2 regions of the Neoaquamicrobium sediminum genome follow, and region 1 is predicted to be linked to the other one. Evidence: predicted binding sites of a transcription regulator. Region 1 holds the regulator's gene; the other holds the start of a gene.
The links. The regulator LexA, encoded in region 1, represses DNA repair genes until DNA is damaged. The targets are predictions, from matches to a motif close to TGTTCNNNNTGTGTTCNG.

Region 1 (9,990 bases):
ATCGCCGAGGCCGCGTTTGCACTGGCCGAAGGCGAAGTCAGCGACGTGGTCGACGGCGCGTTCGGATCGCTGCTCGTTAGAGTTCCGGAAGTTCAGCCGGCAAAGGTTCAGCCGCTCGCCGAAGTCGAACAGCAGATTCGCAGCGACATCGCGCTGGGCGAAGCAACCCGCATTCTGGACGACGTCTACGAAGGCTATGAAGATGCGCGCGCCGGCGGCGAAACCATGGCGGAAGCCGCCGCCCGCAACCGGCTTGAGGTCGTTACGGTCGAGGCGGTCGACCGCAGCGGCCGCAATCCTGAAGGCACGATCCTGACCGACCTGCCCGAATCGAACGCCCTGCTCCAGGAGGCATTCGACAGTGAAATCGGCGTCGAGAATTCGCCGCTGAACACCGGATCGTCGGGTTACCTGTTCTACGAGGTCGACGACGTCACGGAGGCACGCGACCGCACGCTCGAGGAGGTTCGCGATCAGGTCGTTACCGACTGGAAGGAGAACCAGGTCGCAACGAGACTGGCCACCCGCGCCGAGGAAATCGAAAAGCAGGTTGCCGATGGCAAGGCCCTGACCGAGGTCGCGGAGGAACTCGAACTCGAGGTGCAGGTCAGGCGCGGACTGAAGCGCGACGCCAACGATGCCGAGCTCGGCGATGCAGGCGTGGCCGCCGTCTTCTCCGTAGCGCGGGGCGAAACTGGCCTTGCGCCGGCGCAGGATGGTGACGCCCAGGTCGTGTTTCGCGTGACGGATGTGCTGGTGCCGGCCGGTGCCGGTCCCGACGCCCTGCCCGCCGAAGCCCGCGATCGTTTCGCATCTGCGATCTCCGACGACCTGCTGGACCAGCTCGTTGCACGGCTTCAGACCGAATATCCGGTGACGATCGACCGTGGTGCCGTGCAGCAGGCGCTGAGCTTCTGAGCGACGCAATGAACGACTTCAAGTCTCACATAGCCAAGGTCGCGAACGGCACGCCGCTGTCCTTCGAGGAGGCGCGCGAGGCTTTCAGCATCATGATGTCTGGCGAAGCGACGCCGAGTCAGATCGGCGGGTTCCTGATGGCGCTTCGTACGCGCGGTGAAACGGTGGACGAGATTTCCGGCGCCGTGGCCACCATGCGGGCCAAGATGCTTCCCGTCCGCGCGCCGGCCAACGCCATCGACATCGTCGGCACGGGTGGCGATGCGTCAGGCACCTATAACGTCTCCACCTGCGCCGCCTTCATCGTTGCCGGCGCCGGGGTGCCGGTGGCCAAGCATGGCAACCGCGCACTCTCGTCGAAGTCGGGGGCGGCGGATGCGCTTGCCGCTCTTGGGGTCAATATCGAGATCGGGGCCGAAACCATCGCGGCCTGCATCGAGGAAGCCGGGCTCGGCTTCATGTTCGCGCCGGTCCACCATTCGGCCATGCGCCATGTCGGCGCCTCGCGTGTGGAACTCGGCACCCGTACGATCTTCAACCTGCTCGGCCCTCTGTCGAATCCTGCCGGCGTCAAGCGCCAGCTCGTCGGTGTGTTTGCCCCGCAATGGGTGGAGCCGATCGCCGAAGTGCTCAAGGCACAGGGTTCGGAAGCTGTCTGGGTCGTCCATGGCGACGGGCTGGACGAAATGACGACGGCCGGCACGACGATGGTCGCGGCGCTGGAGAACGGCAAGATCCGTACCTTCGAGGTCCAACCCGAGGAGGTCGGCCTGGCACGCGTCAAGCCCGAGGACCTGAAGGGCGCCGATGCGGCTCACAACGCCAGGGCGCTTCGTGGCGTGCTTGCCGGCGACAAGGGTGCTTATCGCGATATCTCCCTCCTGAATGCGGCAGGCGCGCTTGTCGTGGCCGGCAAGGCCCGGACGCTAGACGAGGGCATGGAGCTTGCCACCCGCTCAATCGATAACGGGTCGGCGGCCTCCGCGCTCGAACTACTGGTGCACGTCTCCAACCGGGGAGCGGCATGACTGATATTCTGCGCAAGATCGAGGCCTACAAGCGCGAGGAGATCGCTGCTGCCAAGGCCGAGCTTCCGCTTGCCGAGGTCAAGGCGCGGGCTGCCGACCAGACCCCGCCTCGCGGTTTTCGCAAGGCGCTCGAGGCCAGGCACGAAGCCGGACAGTTCGCGCTGATCGCCGAGATCAAGAAGGCGAGCCCCTCGAAGGGGCTCATCCGTGCCGACTTCGATCCGCCCGCGCTTGCGCACGCTTACGAGCAGGGAGGCGCTGCGTGCCTGTCGGTGCTGACCGACCGCCCGTCTTTCCAAGGTGCGCCCGAATTCCTGACCGAGGCGCGGGCCGCCACCGCCCTGCCCGCGCTCCGCAAGGATTTCATGTTCGAGGCCTATCAGGTTCACGAGGCGCGAAGCTGGGGTGCCGATGCGATCCTCGTCATCATGGCGAGCCTGTCCGACGATGAAGCGAAAGCACTCGAGGATGAGGCCCATGCCATCGGCATGGACGTGCTCGTCGAGGTGCATGACGAGGCGGAACTGGATCGCGCGCTGAAGCACCTGTCCTCGCCGCTCGTCGGTATCAACAACCGCAACCTGCGCACCTTCGAGGTGAGCCTCGAAACCTCGGAGCGACTGGCGGCGCGCATCCCCCAAGAAAAGCTCATCGTCGGCGAGAGCGGCATCTTCACCAATGCCGACTGCGCGCGCCTGGCTCGCTCCGGCATCTCCACCTTCCTCGTCGGCGAAAGCCTGATGCGGCAGGCCGATGTTGCCGGCGCTACGCGGTCGCTGCTCGGTCTCGACACGCATCGGCTGGCAGGCTGACGCCGTGAGCGGCCTCACGCATCTTGGCGCATCCGGCGAGGCCAACATGGTCGATGTCGGCGGCAAGCAGGAGACTGAGCGCACGGCGGTTGCGCAAGGCGCGGTGACGATGCAGCCCTCCACGCTGGCCATGATCCTCGCCGGCGATGCAAAGAAGGGGGACGTGCTCGGCACCGCCCGCATTGCCGGCATCATGGCCGCCAAGCGGACGCACGAGCTGATCCCGCTCTGCCATCCGCTCCTGCTCACCAAGGTTTCGGTCGAGATAGAACCGGATGACAACCTGCCCGGCCTGCGCGTCACGGCGCTCGCCCGCGTGACCGGCAAGACCGGCGTCGAGATGGAAGCGCTGACGGCGGCTTCGGTCGCCTGCCTGACGATCTACGACATGGCCAAGGCAGCCGACCGCGCCATGACGATTTCCGACATCCGTGTGGTGGAAAAGTCCGGCGGCAAGTCCGGCGATTACCGGCTGCAGGACGTCTGACATGGCTGGCCTGCTGCCGGTTGACGAAGCGCTGCGCCGGCTGCTCGACGATGTGACGGCCCTGCCCGCCGAGGAGATCGCGATTGGAGACGCAGCCGGACATGTGCTGGCCAACGCCGTGGAGGCACGGCGGACGCAGCCTCCCTTCCCCGCTTCGGCAATGGACGGATATGCGGTGCGCGCCGCGGATACGGTCGACCAATCCACTGCTCTGACGGTCATCGGTCAATCGATAGCCGGCCAGCGCTTCGATGGCGCGGTCGGCGCCGGCGAGGCCGTACGCATCTTCACAGGCGCACCTGTCCCCGAAGGCGCGGATGCGGTTCTGCTTCAGGAAGATGCCGAGCCGGACGAAGACGGACTAACCATCCGCGCCAGCGAAGCGGTCACCCCTGGCCGTCACGTAAGGGCTGCCGGGCTCGATTTCCGCGTCGGCGACATCCTTTTGGCCAAAGGCCGGGCGCTCGACGCTGCAGCGCTGTCGCTCGCAGCAGCCGGCAACCACCCGCTCCTTTCGGTGGTGCGCACGCCGCTGGTCGCGATCCTGGCCACGGGCAGCGAGTTGCTGCCGCCCGGTTCGGAACCCGGGCCCGACCAGATCATCGCATCGAACGGCTATGGGGTCGCGGCGCTGGCGCGCGATGCAGGCGCTCGGGTGCTGGATCTCGGCATCGCGCCTGACGATCGCGGCGTGCTTGCCGAGCGCGTCCGTGACGCAATCTCGGCCGGTGCCGACGTGATCGTGACGCTCGGCGGTGCTTCGGTCGGCGACCACGACCTCGTCCGCGAGGTGCTTACTGGCGAAGGCATGGCGCTCGAGTTCTGGAAGATCGCCATGCGCCCCGGCAAGCCGCTGATGTTCGGCAGACTAGCCGAGACCCGTGTACTCGGCCTGCCGGGAAATCCGGTTTCAAGCCTCGTCTGCGCGCATCTGTTCCTGAAACCGCTGCTCGCGAAGCTTGGCGGCCGCCCACATGTTGCCGACATAAGGGAAGCCGTCCTTGGCGAAGCCATGAAGGCCAACGATCACCGGCAGGATTATGTCCGCGCGGCAGCGACGCTTGAGGACGGGCGCCTCGTTGCAAGGCCGTTCGCCGTGCAGGATTCCTCGATGCTGACGACACTGGCGCACGCCAACGCGCTCATCATCCGCGAACCGAACGTGGCCGCGTCGGAGGCGGGTGATGCCTGCCGCGTGTTGATGCTGCGCTGAGCCTGGCTTGGGCAATAAGGGCGGCCTCGAGCTGCCAAGTTCACGATAATTTAAGCCGTTGCGGAACACAACTGGAACAGATAGTGTTTGTTCTGGTTTTGTTTATGGACTGATTCCCAAAAGGGGCAACAGAATGCTGACGCGCAAGCAACACGAACTGCTTCTCTTCATCCATGAAAGGCTGAAGGAAACTGGCATTCCCCCTTCCTTCGACGAGATGAAGGAGGCGCTCGACCTCGCTTCCAAGTCCGGTATTCACCGCCTGATTACGGCGCTCGAGGAGCGCGGCTTCATTCGACGCCTGCCCAACAGGGCACGTGCGCTGGAAGTGCTGCGGCTGCCGGACTCGATCGCGCCGGGGCTCAATGCGGCCAAAAAGTTCTCGCCCAGCGTCATTCAAGGCAGCCTTGGCCGAGCGCCTGAACCCTCGCGCATCCAGGCTGCCAGCAATGACGATGATGCCGGTGCGGCCGTTGCGATTCCCGTAATGGGCCGGATTGCCGCCGGCGTGCCGATCGAGGCGATCCAGCACAGGACGCATTCGATCAGCGTTCCGCCGGAAATGCTTTCGGGCGGCGAGCACTACGCACTCGAGGTCAAGGGCGACTCGATGATCGAGGCTGGCATCTTCGACGGCGACACCGTCATCATCCGCGACGGCCAGACCGCCAATCCCGGCGACATCGTGGTGGCGCTCGTCGACGATGAGGAAGCAACCCTCAAGCGGTTCCGCCGCAAGGGCGCCTCGATCGCACTGGAGGCCGCCAATCCGGCCTACGAAACCCGTATCTTCGGTCCCGATCGCGTGAAGGTGCAAGGCAGGCTTGTCGGGCTTATTCGGCGGTATTGAGCGGCCCTTAGACAAGGTCATGCTCGACTGAGGATGAGCATGAGGGGCGGATTGATCGAATCCAACCTATTGGGCTCTATGCACGTCAAGGAATAGCCCGTCGGGCAGCAGGATTCCCGGGCGATGCACACCCTCCCTCATGCTGAGATGCGAGCCCCCGGGTCTTGCCTTCGGCGAGCCCGAGGACAGGCTCCGCGAGCCTTGAAGGACGCACCGATCAGCGCTTCCGCTGCAAAGGTATCGCGGCAGCCGGCGGGGTGTTACTCACCTTGCGATTTCTGCCAGGGTGGAAGTCCCCTCGCCTCCCGCGAATACTGCCGGTGCGCGTGCCAGTGCCGATAAGGTTCGCGGATCGCGAAACGGATGTTTGGGTATAAAGCCGGTCTCGCGGAAGTGCGATCCAAGTCGCTGGCGCCTGTGCCAGGGCTTGCTCCGGTCCCGCGTGTTTCCCTGATGATGTCGTTCTCGAAGACGATCTCGGCGCTGCCGCGGCGGGCCAGATCGCGCTTGGTGATGACCGCAACGCTGCTATCCCGGCAAGGATTGTTCGCAGTGGCGTCGTCGATGACGATCAGGCTGGCATAAGAACACGCAGTCGAAGCCGTTCGTTCGCCGTCGGCGTGAACGACTATGCCGCCGCCGCCATGGCGCGCTATGCAAAGCCCTTCGCCGCACCGGAAAGGCAACTCGCTCTCATCGTCACTCAGGGCGGCATGAGGCGGGAGCCCGGCATCACCTTCGATGGGCCAAACCAGTTCGCCGGCTTGTGCGGCCCGCTGCCAATTCTGGATGGTAAAGGCGCTTGGTCGCGCGCGGTTGACGGCGAGGCGCCCATTGCCGCGATCGACAGCAACGAGCCGCGCGTCCTCCGAGACGAAGACATGCGGCAACTGCCGTGTCGCGATCAGGAACGCCCCGGCGATGAGCAGCGGAAGTGCTGCCCAGCGCAGGGCGCTGCCAGCCATCGTCAGGATCGCCAGCGCTGCGGTCAGCATCAGCACCGCCGAAAGCGGGATCGCGCCGGTGGCGTCGAATGCCGATCGCTCGGCAAGCCACACGGCTATCGAATTCATCGCGGATATGCCCATCCCCATCGCATACAACGCCGGCCCTTCGAGGCCGAAGGGCATCAACAGGCATGCGAGCACCGCCGCCGGCATGACGACGGCGGAGACGAATGGCATTGCCGCAAGGTTGGCGACGAGGCCGAGCGGCGAAACCTGCTGGAAGTGCCATGCGGTGAAAAGCGCCGTTGCGAGACCCGCGACGACTGACGTCAGCGACAGTCCCGAGACGTATTTCATGCCCGTTGTGAAGGCCAGCCGCACGGGACCGTACTTTGCGGCCTGTCGGCGCGGCGTCCGCCTTTCGCGGTACGAGGCCCAGGCCGCGTAAGCGGCCACAAGCGCGGCGGTTGCGGCAAACGACATGTGGAAGCTCGGCCCCATCACCTCATGCGGGGCAATCAGCAGGATGATGACGGCCGATATGGCAAGGTTGCGCATCGTGAGCGCCGCGCGGTCGACCATGACCGCAAGCAGCATCACCGCAAGCATGGTGAAGCTGCGCTGCGCGGCAATGCCTGCGCCCGAAATGACGAGGTAGGCCGCCGTCGCGGTGAGCGCACCGAAGGCGGCATATTTCTTCGCCGGCCATCGCGACGAAAAGCCCGGTGCAAGCGCAAAGGCGGTTCGCAAGCCGAACATAACGGTCCCGGCCACCAGGGCCATATGCAGGCCGGAGATGGAGATGACGTGATAGAGCCCGACCACCCGCAGTGCCTCGTTCATCTCTTCCGGTATGCCTGCGCGGATACCCGTAATCAGCGCGGCCGCGATAGCGCCCTCAGGGCCGCCGATGCTGGCCGCGATGTCCTGCGCCATGCGCGTACGCCAGCCCTCCACCCATGCGGCGGCGGCAGTCATCAACCCGGGTTTGTCTGCCGTTTCCACGAGCTCCGGATTTCTGAGGAAAAAGCCGACCGCGCCGATACCGTCGAAGTAGCTGTTGAAGGCAAAGTCATAGCTTTGCGGGCGGACTGGCCCGGAAGCAGGCATCAGCCGGACAAGACCTTGCACGGCATCTCCAGGCCGCAATGTTTCTGGCACCGCGCGGGCGGTTGCACGAACGCGATCCGGCGCATAACGAAGCACCGGCCGCTCGGTCGCGATGACATCCAGCGTCAGGCGGATGCGTCCGGATGCCTGCTGCTCGATGCGCACAACGCGGCCGGTAAGGCGCGTCGAAATCTCGGAGCCGAGCATCTGCGTGCTGGCCCGCCATGTCTCGAATTTCGCGGCAAGAACGCCCGTGAGCGTGATCAACACCGCGAGCGACGCCATCCGTAGTCCAGGCCGGTTTGCGAGCGCGAGTGACAGGGCCGCGAGCAGACCAGTGGCCAGAAGCAGGCCGCCAAGTCCTGGCTCGGCCGGTGCCGAGAAATAGAAAAGCGCGCCCAGCGCGATGAAAACCGGCACGAAGACGAACGCGGTGCCATGCTCAAGCTCGCTGTAGAAGCTGCGGCGCAGCGCAGGACCGAGCCTCGCGAGCGGAGTGAGACTGCTTGTGGGTACGGGCGGCGGCAGCGCTCGCATGGTTTGCGGACGATGGACTTCGGGGGCAGCATTTTCGGGCGCGACGACACGCGCGCCGAACTGCAGGCGCTCGTCTTCTCGCGTCGCCGTCTCCCCGTCCATGCGGCGTTCCCCACCCGGTAATCGCTTGCACGCCGAAGCCTCTATGCTACATGAGCCCCATCAAAACACCACAGGCGCAGCCGCTGCGCGCCCTCATCCGTTTCCGGGGAAGAAGAAATGTCCGACAAGGTCGTCACCCGTTTTGCGCCGTCACCCACCGGCTACCTGCATATCGGCGGCGCGCGCACGGCGCTATTCAACTGGCTGTTCGCCAAGCACACCGGCGGCAAGATGCTGCTGCGTATCGAGGATACCGACCGCGAGCGCTCGACCGATGTGGCAACGGCAGCGATCCTCGACGGCCTCTCCTGGCTCGGTCTGGGTTGGGACGGGGAACCCGTCTCCCAGTTCGAACGCGCGCAGCGTCATCGCGAGGTGGCCGAAGAGCTCGTGCGCAACGGCAAGGCCTATCGGTGCTACGCCACGCAGGCGGAGCTTGAGGAGATGCGCGAGAAGGCGCGCGCCGAGGGCCGTCCGCCGCGCTATGACGGACGCTGGCGCGACCGCGATCCCTCGGAGGCCCCGGCCGGCGTGAAGCCCGCAATCCGCATCAAGGCGCCTACGGACGGCGAGACGATCGTGCGCGACCGAGTGCAGGGCGACGTCAAGTTCCCCAACAAGGATCTCGACGATTTCATCATCCTGCGGTCTGACGGCAACCCGACCTATATGCACGCCGTCGTGGTAGATGATCACGACATGGGCGTGACCCATATCATTCGGGGCGACGATCACCTGACCAACGCGGCGCGCCAGACGATCATCTACAACGCGATGGGCTGGGATGTGCCGGTGATGGCGCATATCCCGCTCATCCACGGGCCGGACGGCGCGAAGCTTTCCAAGCGCCACGGCGCACTGGGTGTCGAGGCTTATCGCGCGATGGGCTATCTTCCGGAAGCGCTGCGCAACTATCTCGCGCGCCTCGGCTGGAGCCATGGCGACGACGAGGTCATGTCCACCGCGCAGATGATCGAGTGGTTCGAGATCGAGGACGTCAACAAGGGAGCCGCGCGCTTCGACTATCAGAAGCTGGAAGCCCTCAACGGCTTCCATATGCGCCAGAGCGACGACGGCGAGCTGCTGGAGCAGTTCATCGCGACATTGCCTTATCTGGAACAGCCCGGCGCAATCCCGCGCGAGCCGGACGCCGCGCAGCGGGCGATGCTGCTTGCCGCCCTGCCCGGCTTGAAGGAGCGCGCGAAGACGCTCGTCGAACTGGCTGACAGCGCGCAATATCTGTTCGTCCAGCGCCCCTTGTCGCTGGATGAGAAGGCAGCGCAGATTCTCGACGGCGACGCGCGCTCGGTGATCGCCGCGCTGCTGCCGGATTTTGAGGCGCTTGGCGAATGGTCCGCAGACACAACGGAAGCCGTCGTGCGCGCCTATGCGGAAAAGGCGGGCCTCAAGCTTGGAAAGGTTGCGCAGCCGCTGCGTGCAGCGCTGACCGGCAGGGCCACATCGCCCGGCGTTTTCGACGTGCTTGCAGTCCTTGGCCGGGAAGAAAGCCTCGGCCGGCTGCGCGATCAAAGCACCTGAACGATTGTGGCGAAGTCGCGTTTTTTGCGTTGCAACAATGTGACCTTGGGATAGCTTGGCACGCTCCCGCAAATCGGATAGCAAGAGCGCGCAATCGGAGCACGGTTGTTATGCGTCATAGCTGATCGGCGTCGAGGGCGGGCTAACGTACATTGAGAGGTGATAGGGATGACCAGTTCGACTGCAAAGCTTGAATTGAACGGCAAAGCCAGCGAATTCAAGGTACGAAAAGGCTCGGTCGGACCAGAGGTCATCGACATCAGCTCGCTCTACAAGGACACCGGGCTGTTCACCTACGATCCCGGTTTCACATCCACCGCGAGCTGCGAATCGGAAATCACCTATATCGACGGTGATGCTGGCATGCTGCTGCACCGCGGCTATCCGATCGACCAGCTTGCCGAGCACGGCGACTTCCTGGAAGTGTGCTACCTTCTTCTCTACGGC
Region 2 (9,990 bases), on a different contig from region 1:
CATAAGCCGGCATTGTAACTTGCACGATCGCGGCCGTCAGGATGAAAGGTCCAGCCAGAAGCGCGACCAGCAGGCGATGCTGCCGTTCACGCTCATTTCCGTGCACGGCAGGATGGACAAGGCGCTCGCTTACCGCGATCAGCCCCGTGATCCAGTTGCCCGGTCTGGTTGCATCTGCACTCAACTCAACGCACTCGCACAGTGTCCGCTTTTGCGGATCGATCTCATTGGCCCCGACACTCGCAGCCGCGGTTTAAGGAATGAATAAACGCGACGCCGCGATCGGCCCCGAGACACCGCTTTCCAAAGGATTATTCGCTGCGGAAAGGGCCGAATTCGCGCCATGGTAAACAGAGGGTAAGGGCGAGATCGTCCCGAACTGGCACCTCGAAACGAGACGTCGGCCAATCAGGCAGGCCAATTATTGATGCAATTTCATATAGTTAAGCGGCGACCGACCCGATAAGCATTCGTATCAACTCAGATTCAAGGTCGATACGAATGCCGAAAGCTAAAATTTGAACTGAATTTGATGCGAATCTGACCGAGTGCCGCAAGCGGTCTTTTGCGCGCGTCGTGCATTGTATGACTGCATTCGCGGAATTGGGGATGAGTCCGCGCTGATATCGAGGGTGAAGTCATGGGGTTCCTGATCAAGTCTGCTTTCTGGCTGTCGCTGGTGCTCTTCCTGATTCCGTTCGGCGGGGCCGAGAACAACGAAGGCCAGCCCACCGTGGGAGCCATCGAGGCCTTTTTTGCGGCCCGTGCGGCAATCGGCGATATGGCGGGGTTGTGCGAACGGCAGCCGGATGTCTGTGACGTGGGACGGTCTGCCATGCAGACGATCGGCGTCCGGGCCCGCGAAGGCGCGCGTATCGCCTACGGCTTGCTGGACGAGCATTTCGGCGAGACGTCCAATATGGCTGCGAGTTCAGACCTTGTCCCGCCGGTTGAGCCGATCCACACCGGATCGGTGCCGACGCCCTCCGAGCCCGTGGCACGCCCGCAGGAGTGACAGCGAAGGCAGCACACTCTATATCCGGGCGATGAGCGCCACGATCGAAACCATCCGCGACGACTTCGCCTTCCTCGACGATTGGGAGGATCGCTATCGGTACGTTATCGAACTGGGCGGAGACCTGCCTCCCTATCCGGACGACGCTCGTGATGACGCCCACAAGGTGCGCGGTTGCGCCAGCCAGGTCTGGCTGCACACGACCCGGGGCGAGGGCGATGATCCGACGCTGAAGTTCCTCGGCGATTCCGACGCCCATATCGTGCGAGGGCTGGTCGCTATCCTGCTTGCACTGTATTCCGACCGTAAGGCATCGCAAATCCTTGCCACCGATGCGGAAGCAACGCTGCGGGAACTGGGGCTCGACGAGCATCTCACGCCACAGCGGGCCAATGGATTGCGCTCGATGGTTCAGCGCATCCGCCGCGAGGCGGAAGACGCGTTGTCCGCGCCCGCAGTATCCTGATCAGCTCACCGAATGGTCGGACGGTAATCATCCGTTCCCCAATGGAGCAGAGGCTCCCGAGCCCGAGAGGCGGGGTTCGGTTCGTAGTGTCGTGCCAGCGCCGAAAGCGCAGATTTCAGCACCACCTTTGCCGAGCGTGCCGGCCAGCCTCGTTCGACCTCGACCTGCTCGAGCCCTTTGAGGAAGCAGCATACATCGACCAGCACGCCCGCAAGTTCCGGGCCCACCGCGCTGATCGCGTGGTCGACCCGCCTGCGCGCCGCGAGAGCCGCGTCGGTCAGGTCGGCGATGCCGCCCGCACCGCCGCCGTCCGAGTGCCCCGTGCCGAAGCTGTTCCAGTTGACGCCCAGGCGCGGCACGAGCTGCCCGCGGGTATAATCAGACCTGAGGCGCTCGCCTGCCCGAAACTCCCGTGCTTCCAGGAAGCGTGAGCCGTCGCGCGCTTTGCGTCGCCACAAAAGTGCAAGCGGCGACTCGGCATGGTTGATCGCTACAGACTGGCTCGCGCCCTCCACCACCACCGTGGCGGCGCCGATCTCACTGCGGGCCTGCGGTTGTTCCGCCTGCATGGTAGTCACTTCTCGTAGCGAGCGCGTTCCGACCTCCGTCAGTCTGATTTCTTCATCGGAAATCGAGACCAGCCCCGCATTCGCCAGGCGCCCCAGCGCATCCGTCTCGATCGCGATCGTTCCGCGATCACCGCCCTCAAGCAGTGTTGCGCCGCCCGCGCCTGCTTTGCGCAAGGATGCAGCTCCCCTTGCAAGAAACCGCATCGCGCGCACAGCCCCCTTACCTTGCATCATGTAAGCCTCTCTATTCTCCCGGACGCCCCAGCGCCGCCGTCATCACCCGTTCGGTCATCGCAACGATGCCGTCGAATTCCTGATCGTCCCGCATGTCCTCAATCTGGTGGCACGCGTGAAGGACGGTCGTCCGGTCGCGGCCAAAACCTTGACCGACCTCGCGCATGCTCAGCCCGAGCGCGACATGGGTCACATACATTGCGATCTGCCTGACCCGGCTGACGCTCAGACTCGAGCGGCCGGGATGGCGCAGTTCACGCCCGCTGACATTGAAAAGCGCAGCAGCGATGTCGATCACCGCATCGCAGATCGCAGGCACTCGTTCGGCGGGGGAAAGCTTCTGCAGACGGGCAGCAGGCGATTGAGCAACTGCTGCGGTATCGCCTTCCGTCTCATCCGTTTGTTTTAGCGCCGTGGACAACAAGATCTCACCCCATGAATAGGAATGATTTCTTATAATAAGGCACCATCAGAGTGTGAACAAACAGAGAACTAATTTAACCCGGAAAATTCCTATGGCTCTGAAATTGAAGCCGATTTTTCTGAACACCGTCATTTCCGCGCATGACTTTATCCACCGGGTCCAGCCACCGCCGATGATCCAAGCATCAAGACAAGAAGGAGCTTTCCGGTGGACACACTTTGCAGCGACATCCATGCCTTCCAGCGCAAAAAGCATCACGAACAGCGCGTTGCCGGGCAGACGGCGGCGCTTTTTCTCACGTGCGGCGTGGATCTTGCCGACGCGCTATCGGCGCCGCGGGTTGAAAAGAAGAGGATTGCGCTCAGGCTCGAGCGGCTGATCGAGCGCGAGCGTCTGAGGGGCATGGGCCGCCACTGGAGCTACGATCTCAATCGGCACATCGCATTGAAGCAAACGCTGAACCGACTGCGACACAGTGCGGGCACGCTGCTCGACTAGTGACCTTAACGCACGAAAGCGGCGCCACCGACGCCGCTTTCGTCTAATCATAGCGATGTAGGACCCAGCGCCTATTTGCGCTTGCGGCCCAGACCCATCTTCTTCGCAAGCTGAGACCGCGCTGCCGCATAGTTCGGCGCGACCATCGGGTAGCTCGCATCCAGACCCCACTTGTCGCGGTACTGGTCGGGCGTCAGCCCGTAATGGGTCATCAGGTGCCGCTTCAGCGACTTGAACTTCTTCCCGTCCTCGAGACAGACAATATAGTCGTCGTGAACCGACTTCTTCGGATTCACCGCCGGCTTCTGCTTGTCGACCGGCGCCACTTCCGTCGCACCGCCGACGCGGCCGAGTGCAGCATGAACGTCAGCGATCAGATTAGGAAGATCGCCGACCGGAACCGGATTATTGCTGACATAGGCTGCCACCACATCGGCGGTCAGCTCGATCAGCATCTCGTCATTTCTCGCGGGAGTTTCGGTAATGTCCATCATTTGGCCCCAGTATGGTAAGAAATTGCACCTTCCGAGGCATGTCCGCTCCCGGAATATAACGCACGGGCGCATTTGTGTTGCACCTTCCGATTCGCGTTACGCCGCATACATGGGGCCAACAGTACAGCAAGTCAATTCTTCATCTTCTATTTTCCCAAAAAATCAAATTAAGTATCAGTATAAGACATATCGATCTTCTTTGGGCATTTGCTCAATTCAATAGTTGTCATAGACGAGGCTTGGCTGTCGAACCGAAGACGCCAGGCGTGGCTTCCCGGTCCGAAATCGTCTGGGCTTGGCATCCCTTGCGCCCCTCACCACATCTGCCTATTCGCATGGCCTGCGCGTCTGACCGGCGGGCCAGTACATGTCGGTTCCCACGACCATCGACGAGGAGTAGCAAGCAACATGTCATCGACAGCAAGGTTTTCGACCGCCACCGTGCCAGGCGCCGAACAACGCCCGCATAGCGATGTGCGTCACGGAGTCGAGCGTGTGGACGAATATGCCTGGCTGCGCGCCGACAACTGGCAGGAGATGTTCAAGGATCCGTCGAAGCTCGATCCGGCCATCCGGGCGCACTTGGAGGCGGAAAACGCGTATCAGGCGGCGCTGATGGCCGACACGGCCACCCTTCGCGAAACACTCTTCGGCGAGATGAAGGGACGGATCAAGGAAGACGATTCGAGCGTGCCGATGAAGGATGGTCCTTTCGCTTACGGTACGTCCTACCGCACCGGCGGCCAGCATCCGCGTTTTTTCCGCGTTCCGCGCGAAGGTGGGGCGGAGACCATACTCATCGATGGTGACGCGGAAGCCGAGGGCAAGGCCTATTTCCGTATCGGAGGCGTCGATCACGCTGGCGACCACGAGCGGCTTGTGTGGGGCTTCGACGACAAGGGTTCCGAGTTCTACACGCTCAAGGTTCGCGACCTTCAGACCGGCGAGGACCTCGCAGACCTGATCGCCGACACCGGCGGAGAAGGCCAGTGGGATGCCACCGACAACGGCTTTTTCTACACCAGGCTGGATGACAACCATCGCCCCTCGCAGGTCTTCCATCACCGCATTGGCACCGATACCGCGCAGGACAGGCTGGTCTACGAGGAAACCGATCCGGGCTTCTTCATGAGCGTGGGCGGAACCCGCCTGAACGACTGGATCATGATCTCGATCAGCGATCACGAAACGAGCGAGTACCGTCTGCTGCCCGCTGCCAGACCCGACGCGGAACCGGTTCTCGTGAAAGCCCGCGAAGCGGGCATTCAGTACGATCTGGAGGAAGGCGGCGATGTCTTCTTCGTCCTCACGAACTCGGGGGGCGCGAAGGACTTTCGCATCATGACGGCGCCGGTGTCCGATCCGCGCGAGGCGAACTGGACCGAACTGGTCCCGCACGAGCCCGGACGGCTGATCCTGTCAGTCATCGGTTTCCGGGACTACCTTGTCCGGCTGGAACGCAAGGATGGGCTGCCGCGCATCGTCGTGCGCCACCGAGCTACGGGCGAAGAGCACGTGGTGGCCTTCGAGGAAGAAGCCTATTCGCTTGGACTGGCCGGCTCCTACGAATACGGCACCGACATCATCCGCTTCAGCTACTCGTCGATGACCACGCCCGCGCAGGTCTACGATTACGACATGCGCACCCGCGAGCGTGTGCTTCTGAAAACGCAGGAAGTGCCTTCCGGCCACAACTCGGACGCCTATGTGACACGGCGTCTGCTCGCTCCGTCGGCGGATGGCGAACTGGTTCCCGTGTCATTGCTCTACCGCAAGGACACGCCGCTCGACGGCTCCGCACCTTGCCTGCTCTATGGCTACGGCTCCTACGGCATCGCGATCCCGGCATCCTTCAACACGAACTGTCTTTCGCTGGTCGATCGCGGTTTCGTCTATGCCATCGCGCATGTCCGTGGCGGCAAGGACAAGGGCTATGGCTGGTACGAAGACGGGAAGCGCGACCGCAAGCAAAACACCTTCACCGATTTCATTGCCGCTGCGCGCCACCTCGTTGCCGAGAAGTTGACCAGCCACGACCGGATCGTCGCTCAGGGTGGATCTGCGGGCGGCATGCTGATGGGTGCCGTCGCAAACATGGCGCCAGAGGCATTCGCCGGCATCATCGCGGAGGTTCCGTTCGTCGACGTGCTCAACACAATGCTCGACGCAACCCTGCCGCTGACCCCGCCGGAATGGCCGGAATGGGGCAACCCGATTGAATCTGCGGCCGACTATCGAACGATTGCGGCCTATTCACCTTACGACAACGTGTCGGCACAGGCCTATCCGCCGATCCTCGCGGTCGCCGGCCTTACTGATCCGCGCGTTACCTATTGGGAGCCTGCCAAATGGGTCGCGCGGCTGCGCGCGCGCAAGACCGACGACAATCCGGTCCTGTTCCGCATCAACATGGACGCGGGCCACGCAGGTGCGTCGGGCCGTTTCTCGCGCCTTGAGGAAATCGCCTACGGCTACGCTTTCGCACTGAAGGTCGTAGGCAAGGCTTAGGATCGTTCAGGATCCATCAGGATGTCCGGGTATGGCCTTCAGATAGGCGGCGATGGCGTCGCGGTCCGAAGACGGCAGTTCCGCCATGTTGCGTATGACCGACGCCATCGAGCCGCCGACTGAATCGAAATCGGGCGTGAAACCGGTCTCGAGCAGGTCTGCGATTTCGGCCTCGCTCCAGTCGCCTATCCCGCCCTCGCCGGAGGTGATGTTGGGCACCCTACCCTCGCCTTCGGTCGCCGGACCTCCGGCAAGCCATTGCCCCCTGTCGAGCCCACCGAGCGCGTTGCGGGGCGTGTGACACTCGCCGCAATGGCCGGGACCCTCGACAAGGTATTGGCCGCGCGCGATCGCTTCGGATGGATTGTCCAGCGCCACGACAGGCTCGTCGTTCAGGAAGAGCATCTTCCAAAGACCGATGCCGCGTCGCATGCTGAACGGGAAAGCGATTTCACTCTGCGGCGCCTTGCCCTCCACCTCCGGAAGCGTGACCAGGAAGGCATGAAGGTCGGCTACGTCACCGGGCTTCATCCGGGCATATGACCCATATGGAAAGGCAGGATAATAATGCTCGCCCGCCGGCGAAACGCCGCGCAACATGGCGTTCCCCAGATCGCCGGCCGACCAGCCGCCAATGCCATCCTGTGGGTGCTGGGAGATATTCGGCGCGACGAAATTCCCGAACGGCGTTTCAAGCCTGACACCACCGGCAAGAACCAACCGGTCGTCGCCGGTCGCTCCGGGCGCCGCATGGCAGGAGGCGCAGCCGCCTGCCCAGAATATCTGTTCGCCCCGCCCGGCATCGCCGCCTTCGAGTTCGGCCAGCGCTGCATCATCCAGCGGCTGCGGCGCACTGGCGAACCAGAAGGCCGCGCTTCCAGCCAGCGCCAACACGGCCAGGCTCAGCAGAAATTTGCCGGAACGGGACATCGAGGCGGCTTCGATGGCCCGAGCCTACATGCGATAGGCTTCGTGGCAGGAGCCGCAATTGCTGGCGACGGGGCCGAAGACCGCCTGGAATGCGGCGAGATCCTGCGGGGCAGCCGCGACTGCCGCTGCCGTGTCGGCGGCGAACTTGTCGTTGGCTGCTTGGAACCCCGCCATGTCCTCCCAGACTTTCGGAGACGATTCGGTATCGCCGGTATTGCTTCCCTCGGGCCAAAGTGCCGCCACGTCGGTGGTGGCCTGCGCGTTCGCGTTCATCTTCTCAAGCGCATCGAGCACGGTTGCCGCGTCGAACGGCTGCTTTTCCTGGGCGATCGGCGCCAGAATGCGCATCAAGCTGCCACGCTCCTTCATCAGGTTCTGCCGGTCTTCCAACGCGTCGGCGGCGGCGGCGACGCTCATGGCCGTAAGGGCTACTGCGGCATATGCGAACAATTTCATGAAGGGCTCCGATATCTGGCAATGGCTGGAACGGAATTTCGGACCGATCTTCGCGGATTCTTCGCATAGTCAAAGTCAAATCGCCCGGCACACTCGTCACGGTTGCGTGATCGCGTGCCGCGTCCGGGCAAAAATAAAAGGCCCCGGTCGCCCGGGGCCTTTCCAAAGTCCGATCGATACGGAGCTTACTTGGTCGCTGCTTCGTAGCGCTCCAGCACATAATCCCAGTTGATCAGGCTGTCGACGAAGGCTTCCAGATATTTCGGCCGCGCGTTGCGGTAGTCGATGTAATAGGAATGCTCCCACACATCGACGCCGAGGATCGGCTCGGCACCATGCACCAGCGGGTTCTCGCCGTTCGGCGTCTTGGTGATCTCGAGCTTGCCGTTCTTGACCGTCAGCCACGCCCAGCCGGAACCGAACTGGGTGGTGCCGGCATTGATGAAGTCGGAGCGGAACTTGTCGTAGCCACCGAGGTCGCTGTCGACCGCCTTCTGCAGCGCGCCCGGCAGGCTCTTGCCGCCGCCGCCCTTCTTCATCCACTTCCAGAAATGGATGTGGTTGTAGTGCTGGCCCGCATTGTTGAAGAGGCCGGGATTCTTGCCATACGACTGCTTCACGATCTCTTCCAGCGAGAGATCTTCCATGCCCGCTTCGGCGGCCAGCTTGTTGCCGTTGTCGACATAGGCCTTGTGATGCTTGTCGTGGTGGAACTCCAGCGTTTCCTTCGACATGTAGGGCTGCAGGGCCTCGTAATCGTAAGGCAGTTCGGGCAGTTCGAAGGCCATGGCAAATTCTCCCTTGCTTAAATGAATGGGTTGATGGCTCAGCTTCTACATAGGGGCAATCCGCACGGGCGCAACACCGTTCCGCGCGGAATGTGAAAATTGCTCCGCGATCAGGCCAAAGATCAGGAGTGGGCCCATTCCCAATAGAGTTCGCGGGCTTTCTTGGCGACCGGCCCCGGCTGGAGGTCGCGGTTCTCGATACGCACGATTGGCACGACTTTCGAGTGGTTGCCGGTGGAGAAAATTTCATCGGCCTCCATGAAATCGCGAACGCTCAACGTGCGCTCGCCCACCTTGTAGCCTGCCTCGGCTAGCAGCGTCAGCGTGCGGGATCGGGTGATGCCTGACAGGAACGTACCGTTCGGCGCCGGCGTGAGCACATGGCCGTCCTTGACCATGAAGATGTTCGACGATCCTGTCTCGGCGACGTTGCCCAGCATGTCGAGCACCAGCGCGTTGTCGAAGCCGCGCATCTTCGCCTCGAGAATCGCGCGGCCGTTGTTGGGATAAAGGCAGCCGGCCTTGGCGTTGGTCGGCATCGTCTCGATGGTAGGGCGACGGAACGGCGACACGGAAACCGAGAAGCCGGTCGGCTCCAGCATCGGCGCTTCGTAGAGGCACAGGCAGAAGCGCGTCGATTCGGGATCGGCGGGCACGCCCATATAGCCGCCGTGCTCAGCCCAGTACATCGGCCGTATGTAGACCGCTGTCTTGCCGTCGAACTTCTTCAAACCTTCCCAGGTCAGCGCGACGATTTCCTCGGGGGTCTTGGTCGGCTTCAGGCCGAGCGCGATCGCGGAAACATTGACGCGTTTGCAATGAAGATCGAGGTCGGGGGCAACCCCTTCAAACCAGCGTGCGCCATCGAAAACGCTTGAGCCGAGCCACATGATGTGGCTGCGCGGGCCGACAACGGCCACGTTGCCCTCGTGCCAGTCGCCATCGACAAATGTCCATGTGGTTGTTTGCGCTGGGGTGGACAGGCTCATGCTGGCTTTCCTTCTTCTGATGTACACCATCGAACGGCCTTTGCCGCGCCGCGTCAACCGACAGCGAGGCGGCTTCTTTCGGTCCAGACCCAACGGCAGCCATCGCTTGACCGCATCCTGCCATTGGGATCAAGTCGGCCGCGAAAGGTGCAACTGCCATGACTCATTCCGCTTATGTCTTCGACGCCTACGGTACACTGTTCGACGTGCACGCGGCCGTGCGCCGCCATGCCGGCGAAATAGGACCCGATGGACAGGCCCTTTCGGAGATCTGGCGGGCCAAGCAGCTTGAATATTCATGGGTCCGGACACTGATGGGCAGCTACCGGGACTTCTGGCAGTTGACGGAAGAAGCGCTCGACTACGCGTTCCTCAAGGTTCCGACCGCCGATCCCGCGCTGCGCGGCAAACTGCTGGACGCCTATTGGCGACTCGACTGCTTTCCCGAGGTTCCGGCCGTACTCGCAGCACTCAAGGCCGCCGGGGGGCGCATTGCGATCCTGTCCAACGGTTCGCCGGCCATGCTGGAATCGGCCGTAAAATCGGCCGCGCTCGACACCGTCGTCGACGAAGTGTTCTCCGTTGATGAGATCGGTCGCTACAAGACCGTTCCAGATGT

Region 2: V1479_RS08920 (cytoplasmic protein) is a predicted target of LexA. The motif match lies at 2,761-2,778, and genes of this name have one in related genera.

The regions. Positions count from the first base shown of each region.
Region 1 covers NZ_JAZHFV010000003.1:259,546-269,535, reverse strand. Annotated here, with positions in the region: gene V1479_RS11865 (peptidylprolyl isomerase) at 1-918, shown strand, start outside; gene trpD (anthranilate phosphoribosyltransferase) at 927-1,946, shown strand; gene trpC (indole-3-glycerol phosphate synthase TrpC) at 1,943-2,758, shown strand; gene moaC (cyclic pyranopterin monophosphate synthase MoaC) at 2,763-3,245, shown strand; gene V1479_RS11845 (molybdopterin molybdotransferase MoeA) at 3,247-4,458, shown strand; gene lexA (transcriptional repressor LexA) at 4,592-5,308, shown strand; gene V1479_RS11835 (ComEC/Rec2 family competence protein) at 5,569-8,004, opposite strand; gene gltX (glutamate--tRNA ligase) at 8,122-9,543, shown strand; gene gltA (citrate synthase) at 9,712-9,990, shown strand, end outside.
Region 2 covers NZ_JAZHFV010000002.1:741,148-751,137, reverse strand. Annotated here, with positions in the region: gene V1479_RS08945 (sensor histidine kinase) at 1-184, opposite strand, end outside; gene V1479_RS08940 (DUF5330 domain-containing protein) at 641-1,015, shown strand; gene V1479_RS08935 (SufE family protein) at 1,047-1,481, shown strand; gene V1479_RS08930 (DUF6456 domain-containing protein) at 1,487-2,224, opposite strand; gene V1479_RS08925 (helix-turn-helix domain-containing protein) at 2,295-2,708, opposite strand; gene V1479_RS08920 (cytoplasmic protein) at 2,916-3,206, shown strand; gene V1479_RS08915 (Ros/MucR family transcriptional regulator) at 3,278-3,697, opposite strand; gene V1479_RS08910 (S9 family peptidase) at 4,109-6,208, shown strand; gene V1479_RS08905 (c-type cytochrome) at 6,215-7,138, opposite strand; gene V1479_RS08900 (c-type cytochrome) at 7,163-7,594, opposite strand; gene V1479_RS08895 (superoxide dismutase) at 7,780-8,382, opposite strand; gene V1479_RS08890 (branched-chain amino acid aminotransferase) at 8,505-9,371, opposite strand; gene V1479_RS08885 (haloacid dehalogenase type II) at 9,530-9,990, shown strand, end outside.